2 regions of the Heyndrickxia sp. FSL W8-0496 genome follow, and region 1 is predicted to be linked to the other one. Evidence: riboswitches for the same ligand, from Rfam matches in the RefSeq annotation. Region 1 holds a riboswitch; the other holds the start of a gene.
What was found. Region 1 has a riboswitch for lysine ahead of NST63_RS08300 (aspartate kinase). Riboswitches for the same ligand answer to the same signal wherever they lie in the genome.

Region 1 (4,446 bases):
ACTATGTAGAACCCTATCATCCATGGGTTTGAAAATACATCTTCCATTAAGTTGAAATTAAGTTCTGCATTCCCTAAAGCTGCTTGAATTCGAGTTTCATATACGTGCCATGCAAGAAAGATTAACACGATTACTCCTGAAATTCGTTGGAACAGAAACATCCAATTTCGAAAATAACCCAATTTACTCGTATTGTTTTTTGCTGTAAACGCAATGTATAATCCATAAATTGCATGGAACAGCAAAGGTAAATAAATAACAATAATTTCAAGGAAAATAAGGAATGGTAGACTTTCCATGAAGCCTACAGCATTGTTGAATGATTCTTCTCCGCCTGTTGCAAAATGGTTCACAACTAGGTGGACAATTAAGAATATTCCAATTGGCACAACTCCTAGTAATGAATGCAATCTGCGATTTAAAAACTCACGATTTCCGGCCACATTATACCCCCCTTATTAATAAAAGCGTGTGTGCATAGCAAAGTAATTCAAAAAAATTTTTTTTTGAATATCCTACGCAAAAATATAGCATTTATGTGACATATCCATTTTACTCCCGCTCTTAGTGACCGTCAAGGAAACGTATACATTATTTCGACATAAATACGAATACTTTTTTGCTGTATTAATCATATAAATCATTGATAAAGTAAATTATTGCTAGCAGCACTAATCATTTTGAATTATTTAAATAATTTTTCATTGCATTCCTTTCCAAAATTTTTATTAAACTGAAATGAAATTTTGTATATAATAATAAACATAGAGAAAGAGGGGAATAACTTGAAATCTTCTGCAGAATTAGAAATGAACACAGAAAATTTGGATCTTAGCGTTCCTGCCTTTGGATACGAATTGATTCGTGATATATTGATACCAGATATACTTGGTAAAGAAACATCCGAAATATTATATTGGTCTGGGAAACATCTCGCAAGAAAATTTCCTCTTGTATCAATGGATGAGATAATATCCTTTTTTGAAGAAGCAGGCTGGGGATCTCTTCATTTGATAAAAGAAGATAAAAAGGGAATGGAGCTTGAACTCACAAGTTCCATTATAAGCCGACAATTTGATTTAAAAACTGAAAGTTGCTTTAAATTAGAAGCAGGTTTTATCGCTGAACAAATTCAAACACAACGCAAGCTAAGAACTGAGGCATATGAGGAAATCATTAAACGTCATAGAAAAATCAAATTAATTGTTCGTTGGGATGTCAAGGATACGGATATTTAAAAGAATGAAGGGTGACCGGCAAGGTCACCCTTCATTCTTTTATTTTATTGCGACTAAATCAAGACCAAAAGCAGTATGTAATGATTCTACTGCCTTAATCATCTGTTGTTCTTCGATAACTGTAGATACTTTTATTTCAGAAGTACTTACCATTTTAATCATTATATTTTGTTCAGCTAATGTGGAAAACATCTTTGCTGCTACACCAGGATTTGAGATCATCCCAGAACCAATGATCGATACTTTTGCAAGACCAGCTTCATATTCAAAATGATCAAAACCCAATGTTTCTTGATAATCTTCTAAAATTTTACTTGTATCATGTAGATCATCATTTTTTATCGAAAATGAAAGATAAGCATCCTCTCCGTCTGTTTGATTTTGTATAATGATGTCCACGTTTATATTATTATTTGCTAATGTAGTAAAAACGGATGAAAGATTTTGAAAACTATTTTTCAAACCAAAAATAGTAATTCTTGTAATATCTCCCTCAAATGCGACTCCACGGACAACTAAACTTTTTTCCACTGTAACTTCCTCCTCAATAACTGTACCGGCTACTCTTTCTAAACTTGAACATACTTCTAATGGAATTAGATAATTTTTAGCAAATTCAACAGCCCGCGAATGCAAGACTCCTGCACCTAAATTACTAAGCTCTAGCATTTCATCATAGGAAATGGCTTCAAGCTTTCTTGCTTGTGGTATAAATCTTGGATCAGAAGTATATACACCGGTTACATCCGTATATATTACACACTTTTCTGCTTCTAATGCGGCAGCCAGAGCTACTGCAGTTGTATCTGAACCCCCTCTACCCAAAGTTGTAATTTCTCCATCCGTTGATACACCTTGAAAGCCTGCAACAATCACAATATTCCCTTCAGCCAATTGGTTAATAATCCTTTTTTGATCAATATCAATAATACGAGCGTTACTATGTACCGATTCGGTTAATATACCTGCCTGCCAACCTGTAAATGAAATCGCTGAATGACCTTTTTCTGCTAATGCCATAGAGAGCAGTGATATTGTCACCTGTTCTCCGGTCGATAATAGCATATCCATTTCCCTTTTATTTGGATAGCTTGATAGTTCCTTTGCTAGAGTAACAAGTTGATCGGTTGTTTTACCCATTGCTGAAACAACAACGACCACTTGATTTCCCATCTTTTTTTCATCTAAAATTCGATTTGCAGTGTTTTTGATACGCTCAACATTTCCAACCGAGGTTCCACCAAATTTTAGTACTACAACTCCCAATGAATCCGCCCTCTTTCCTATGATATAAACTCCTATCCCTACAAAAAAAAGCAATGAGAACGATATCTCATTGCTTGTGATGACGTAATAATAAACATTACGAAAAAACACTTTGCGAGATAGCTCTCCAAGGTGATATACCTTGACAGTTCAGTATTTCTTAAACCCTGAACCAGCGAAAACAAAGAATGAGTCTGTTTTCACTTCGGCGAAACTCCCTTTCAAAGCTTTTCAACGAATCTCATCATTCTCCAAGCCTTTACTCTTTAGTTTCGCACCTCTACCACTAAATTAGTAATAAAAGTATTAAATTTTTTATCATTATAGCATAGTGCTCTATAGTTGACTACCTTAATTGTCTAATTTTTCTTTTAGTATTACTGCAACATTTTTTGGAATACCGAGCTTTATAAAGTCATCCACTGATGCCTCTTTCATATTCTTCATCGAGCCAAAATGGCGAAGAAGTTGCTTTTTGCGTTTTGGACCAATACCTGTTATCTCATCTAAAATCGATTGAAAAGCATTCTTCCCTCTTAATTGACGATGGAATGAAATAGCGAAACGATGGACTTCGTCTTGAATTCTTTGTAGTAAGTAAAACTCTTGGCTATTTCTTGCTAGAGGTACCATCTCTAAAGGATTTCCAGCCAATAATTGTGATGTTTTATGTTTTTCATCTTTTGCAAGTCCAGCAAGCGGTATTGATAATCCTAATTCGTTTTCAAGTATATCCCGTGCTGCTTCAATTTGTCCCTTTCCACCATCAATAATAATTAAATCCGGTAAAGGTAATTCTTCTCTTAATGCCCTACTATATCTTCTTCTAATTACTTCTCTCATTGATTCGTAATCATCGGGTCCTTGTACAGTTTTAATTTTATACTTCCGATATTCTTTTTTCGCGGATTTTCCATCAATAAATACAACCATCGCTGATACAGGATTTGTACCTTGGATATTTGAATTATCGAAAGCTTCAATACGATGTGGCGTATAAATTCCCATCGCTTCACCAAGATTTTCTACTGCTTTAATGGTCCGTTCTTCATCCCTTTCAATAAGTGCAAACTTTTCGTTTAAGGCAATAGAAGCATTTTTTTCAGCCATTTTGATTAAGTCTTTCTTTTGACCTTTTTTTGGCTGCAATACTTTGGTCTCCAGTAATTGTTCACAAATCTCAATATCTACTTTCTCTGGAAGCAATATCTCTTTTGGTTTAAAGTGATTAGGCTTTAAATAGAATTGTCCTAAAAAGGTTAAAAACTCTTCTTCAGGCTCATTGTATATTGGGAACATAGAAACATCACGTTCGATAAGTTTGCCTTGTCGAATAAAAAAGACTTGAACACACATCCAGCCCTTATCAACTGAAAAACCAAAAACATCTCTGTCAGTAAAATCAGTCATCGTTATTTTTTGCTTTTCCATTGTTGTTTCTATATTTAGAATCTGGTCTCGATACTCTTTTGCTCTTTCAAATTCTAAATTTTCAGCTGCCTCTTCCATTTTTCTTGAGAGTTCAAGCTTAATTTCCTTGTAGCCACCATTTAAAAATTTAGTTATATCATCAACGATGTTTTTATAGGTATCCTCTTTCACCTCATTAATACAGGGAGCTAAACACTGTCCAAGGTGATAATATAAGCATACTCTATCTGGAAGTGTGGAACATTTTCTAAGAGGATAGATTCGATCCAGGAGTTTTTTTGTTTCATTAGCTGCCTGTACATTTGGATACGGTCCGAAATATTTTCCCTTATCACGTTTTACTTTTCTAGTTGTAATTAATTTAGGATGTCTTTCATGGGTAAGCTTAATATATGGATAACTCTTGTCATCCTTTAACATGACATTATATTTGGGATCGTGTTTTTTTATAAGATTTATTTCTAGAATAAGAGCTTCTATATTGGAGGATGTGATAATGTATTCAAAATCT
Region 2 (4,446 bases), 1.3 Mb from region 1:
CCATTGTATTATTCATATAAGTTCCCCAAAGAGCTCCTATTTCGGGACTAGTTAGTTTTGTGTTCCGTTCCTTCATTTGTAATCACCTCTTTCATTTTTATTTTTTGATATTCGGCATTTTTTATCCGTTCAACCGCAAATAATTAGTGGATAGAAACTTCCGGCTTGGAAAAAATAATCATAGGCAAGAGACTAGATGGGAGTAATTAAATGAGCATCACAGTGACAGTTTTATTATTGATTATATTGATTTGGAAAGGGTATCTAAAAAATTGGAGAGACTATCACACAACGTTATTATATGTAATTACTTGTAATTTAACTTATATTGTATTATGTAGGGACTATTGGCTTTGGAAATATCATTCCCCTTTTCTATCTGAAAAAGAAATAGAATTATTTAATGTCCTCATTCTCCTACCGTTATTATCCTTACTGTTCTTATCCCGTTATCCAGAGGGGGTAAGGAAAATAAAAAAGTTTATTTTTTTAAGTAAGTGGGTTATAGGCTCCATGCTAATTGAAGGTTTATTTATTTATTTTAATGAGATTGAATTTGACCATGGATGGGGATTTTGGATGGAGCTTCCATTTTATTTCGTCATGTATACATTTATGAGGTTGCATATGTTTAAACCGTTGCTTGTTTATGCTCTTTCCGTTATAACTGCTCTTCTTTTTCTATGGATCTTCCATGTACCGGTATAAAAAAAAGACCGTCAGAGACGGTCAATATTAATAATTTTTATTTGTACTAAAATCACATTCTTCAAGAGGGACAATTTTTGTTTTTTTAATGAACTTATAGCTTAACCAAACGATGATAAATAGTGGTAAACCGATATAAGAAATTAAAATACTTGTCCAATCAATATGCCCACCTAAAAATGCGGAGTAATTTTGTCCTAATATAACAATTGCACATAGGATAAAGGCGAAGATTGGTCCGAATGGAAATAGCCTTGATCGATACGGTAAGTCATTTAAATCACGACCTTGTGCCACATAAGCTTTTCTAAATCGATAGTGACTAATCGCTATACCCAGCCATGCAATAAACCCTGACATTCCAGAAGCGTTGAGCAACCAAACATACACAACACCATCACCAAAAAATGAGGCCAGAAAGGCAATTGTTCCAACTAAAGATGTTACGATTAATGCATTAACTGGTACTCCGTTTTTATTCAATTTTGCTAAAAACTTTGGTGCTTTCCCATCCCGTGCTAAATCCCATAACATACGAGTAGATGCATACATCCCTGAATTTCCTGCAGATAATACAGCTGTCAGAATGATTGCATTCATTACTGATGCTGCAAAGGCAATTCCAGCTTTATCAAAAATAATAGTAAAAGGGCTCATTGCAACATCTTCCATCGCTAAATTTTTATCAGTATAAGGGATAAGAAGACCGATTACTAAGATAGCTAATATATAAAATAAAAGAATACGCCAGAATACTTGTCGAACAGCTTTTGGAATACTTTTCTCTGGATCATCGCTTTCACCTGCAGCTACTCCAAGAAGTTCCGTACCTTGAAATGAGAATCCTGCAGCCATAAATATTCCAAGCATGGACATGAATCCGCCATGGAATGGGGCATCACCAACAGTGAAGTTCTTAAAGCCTACAGGTTCGCCACCCATAATGCCAAAGATCATTAAAAAACCTGTAATAATAAAGACGATAACAGTTATGACTTTAATGAGGGAAAACCAAAATTCAGCTTCACCAAATCCTTTAACAGATAAATAATTTAAGAGAAACATAATGACTAAGCAAATACTACTCCAAATTAAAGAAGGAGTATGTGGAAACCAAAACTTCATAATTATAGTGACTGCTGATAATTCTGCGGCAATTGTAATCGCCCAGTTATACCAGTAATTCCATCCAAGAGCAAACCCCAAAGAGGGATCAACAAATCTTGATGCATACGTACTGAATGTTCCAGATACAGGCATAAAGGCAGCCATCTCTGCAAGACTGGTCATTAGAAAATAAACCATGATTCCGATTAATAGATATGCGACGATTACTCCACCTGGACCTGCTGTATGGATCGCTCCACCACTAGCTAAGAAGAGACCTGTACCAATGGTACCTCCAAGTGAAATCATCGATAGATGTCGGGATTTTAATTTGCGTTTTAGTTGAGGTTCTTGTTGATTATCCATGTAGAAATACACTCCCTTTTCATAATAAGCGTCAGACCCTATGAGGTGGCCGCTTAATTGATCATTGGAAGGGTGGGGAATAAACAAAAATGCCACGAAAAAGATTTTCGCGGCATTGTAAATACCCCGCATCATACCTTCCGAAGATAGCACAACACGTTCATTTGGAATCAATAAACGTGACAGTTCTGCTCCTATTTGGATACAGCCCCAGCCGATACACACAGAGATGTGTACAAGCTTCGGCAGTTATTCCTTTCAGATGGAGTTACCAATCTCTCTGGATCTCGTCCGTCTTACTCTTAATAACCGCGACCTCTACCCCATCGGTTTGATGAGGATTTTTTTATTTAGTTCATAATTTACTATTATAAAATAATTTTATAATAAATCAATGGTAAATTATTTGAAACAAGATTTTGGCTTCTATTTTTTAAATTTATACGGCAATGTTGAAACAACAATGTCCTTTTGCCACAGCAATCTGGCTCTTATCAATAGAGCTGATTGATTGTGTAAAATAGTGTGCCATCTTTTTTTAGGGATGAATTGTGGGACTAGTACAGTCACCATATAATGCTTTTCTGTTGCTTTCGCTTGTATCGTTTCTAAAAATTTACACAAAGGATGAAGTATACTCCGATAGGATGAATAAAGTGTCACAAGGCGAACCCCATTATTTAATTCAGCCCATTGTTGCTCCATCTTTTTTTCATCTTCCTTATCGAAGGCAACATATACAGCAATTACTTGATCAGATAAAGATTTCGCATAATTAATCGAGCGATCAACAACTGTTGTTATTCCCGCAACCGGCACTATAAAAATGTTCCCCTTAATTTCTTCCTCTATATGCTTTGATAAACGTAGCTGTTCTCCAACCGCTGAGTAGTGTTTTTTTATCTGATAAAACGTATATACAACAATAGGCAGGAAGATAATGACAAACCAAACCTGATGGAATTTAGTTACAAAAAGAATCGCTAGTACAAGAAACGAAATCAGTGCACCTATTAAATTAATAGCTAGTTTACCAATCCATCCTTTCGGTTTTTCCCTTAACCATTTCATACTCATACCTGTTTGCGAAAGGGTAAATGGAATAAAAACGCCTACTGCATATAAGGGAATTAAATGCTCTGTTTTTCCTTTAAATGCAATGATGAGCAAAATAGAGGCAATGCTTAAAAAAATGATGCCATTTGAGTATCCTAAACGATCTCCTCTAATCGAGAACATTCTTGGCATATACTTATCCCTGGATAAACTGTAAGCTAACATAGGAAATGCCGAGAAACCTGTATTAGCAGCAAGTACTAATATTAAAGCAGTAGTTCCCTGGACAAAGAAATAAAGGAAATTTCGTCCGAATGTTTGTGCTGCAATTTGAGAAATCACCGTTTCATTTCCTTTAGGGGCAATTCCAAACCAATAGGTTAAAAAAGTAATTCCTGAGAATAGAACAGCAAGAATCAACCCCATTAAGGCTAATGTTGCAGCCGCATTTTTTGCAGCAGGTGCTTTAAAATTTGGGACAGCATTCGAAATCGCTTCTACACCAGTCAATGCTGAGCAGCCGGATGAAAAGGCGCGTAGTAATAGGAATAAAGATATCCCTGCTACTGGTGTCCCAATGGATGTATGCAATTGTGGTGACACTTGCCCTGTTGCAATTTTAAACATCCCTACAAAAATTAGCATCACTAATGCAAAAACAAATAAATAGATAGGATAGGCTAAAACTGCTGCAGATTCAGTTAAGCCACGTAAATTTAGTATTGTAATAAAAATGACAAGCATGACGGCAATGAACACATTATGCTCGTGCAAGATAGGAAACGCTGATGTGATAGCATCAGTACCTGCAGAAATACTAACAGCCACGGTTAGTATATAATCAACTAATAAAGAACCTCCCGCAATTAAACCAGGATTGATACCGAGATTTTCCTTCGAGACAATATAAGCACCTCCACCCTGAGGGTAAGAGAAAATAATTTGACGATAAGATAAGGTAAGAGCTGTCAAAAGAAATAAAACACCGATCGCTATTGGGATCGTATACCAGAAGGCTAATGTACTAATCGTCGCTAAAACGATTAAAATTTGTTCTGTACCATAGGCAACAGAAGATAAGGCATCAGATGAAAGAATAGCTAATGCTTTAAGTTTTGTTAGTTTTTGTTCACCAAGCTCATGTGTTTTTAATGGCCTTCCAATTAATAAACGTTTAAATGAACTGTACATAAATAAAGTCTCCTTAAT

Region 2: it holds a riboswitch for lysine, as region 1 does, so the genes downstream of both, NST63_RS02065 (amino acid permease) here and NST63_RS08300 (aspartate kinase) in region 1, are expected to answer to the same signal.

Annotation. Positions count from the first base shown of each region.
Region 1 covers NZ_JBBOXX010000001.1:1,666,613-1,671,058, reverse strand. The annotation lists gene NST63_RS08310 (succinate dehydrogenase cytochrome b558 subunit) at 1-443, opposite strand, end outside; gene NST63_RS08305 (YslB family protein) at 786-1,238, shown strand; gene NST63_RS08300 (aspartate kinase) at 1,278-2,504, opposite strand; lysine riboswitch at 2,617-2,795, opposite strand; gene uvrC (excinuclease ABC subunit UvrC) at 2,856-4,446, opposite strand, start outside.
Region 2 covers NZ_JBBOXX010000001.1:359,452-363,897, forward strand. The annotation lists gene NST63_RS02055 (DUF3231 family protein) at 1-76, opposite strand, end outside; gene NST63_RS02060 (CBO0543 family protein) at 211-708, shown strand; gene NST63_RS02065 (amino acid permease) at 736-2,181, opposite strand; lysine riboswitch at 2,321-2,510, opposite strand; gene NST63_RS02070 (APC family permease) at 2,608-4,428, opposite strand.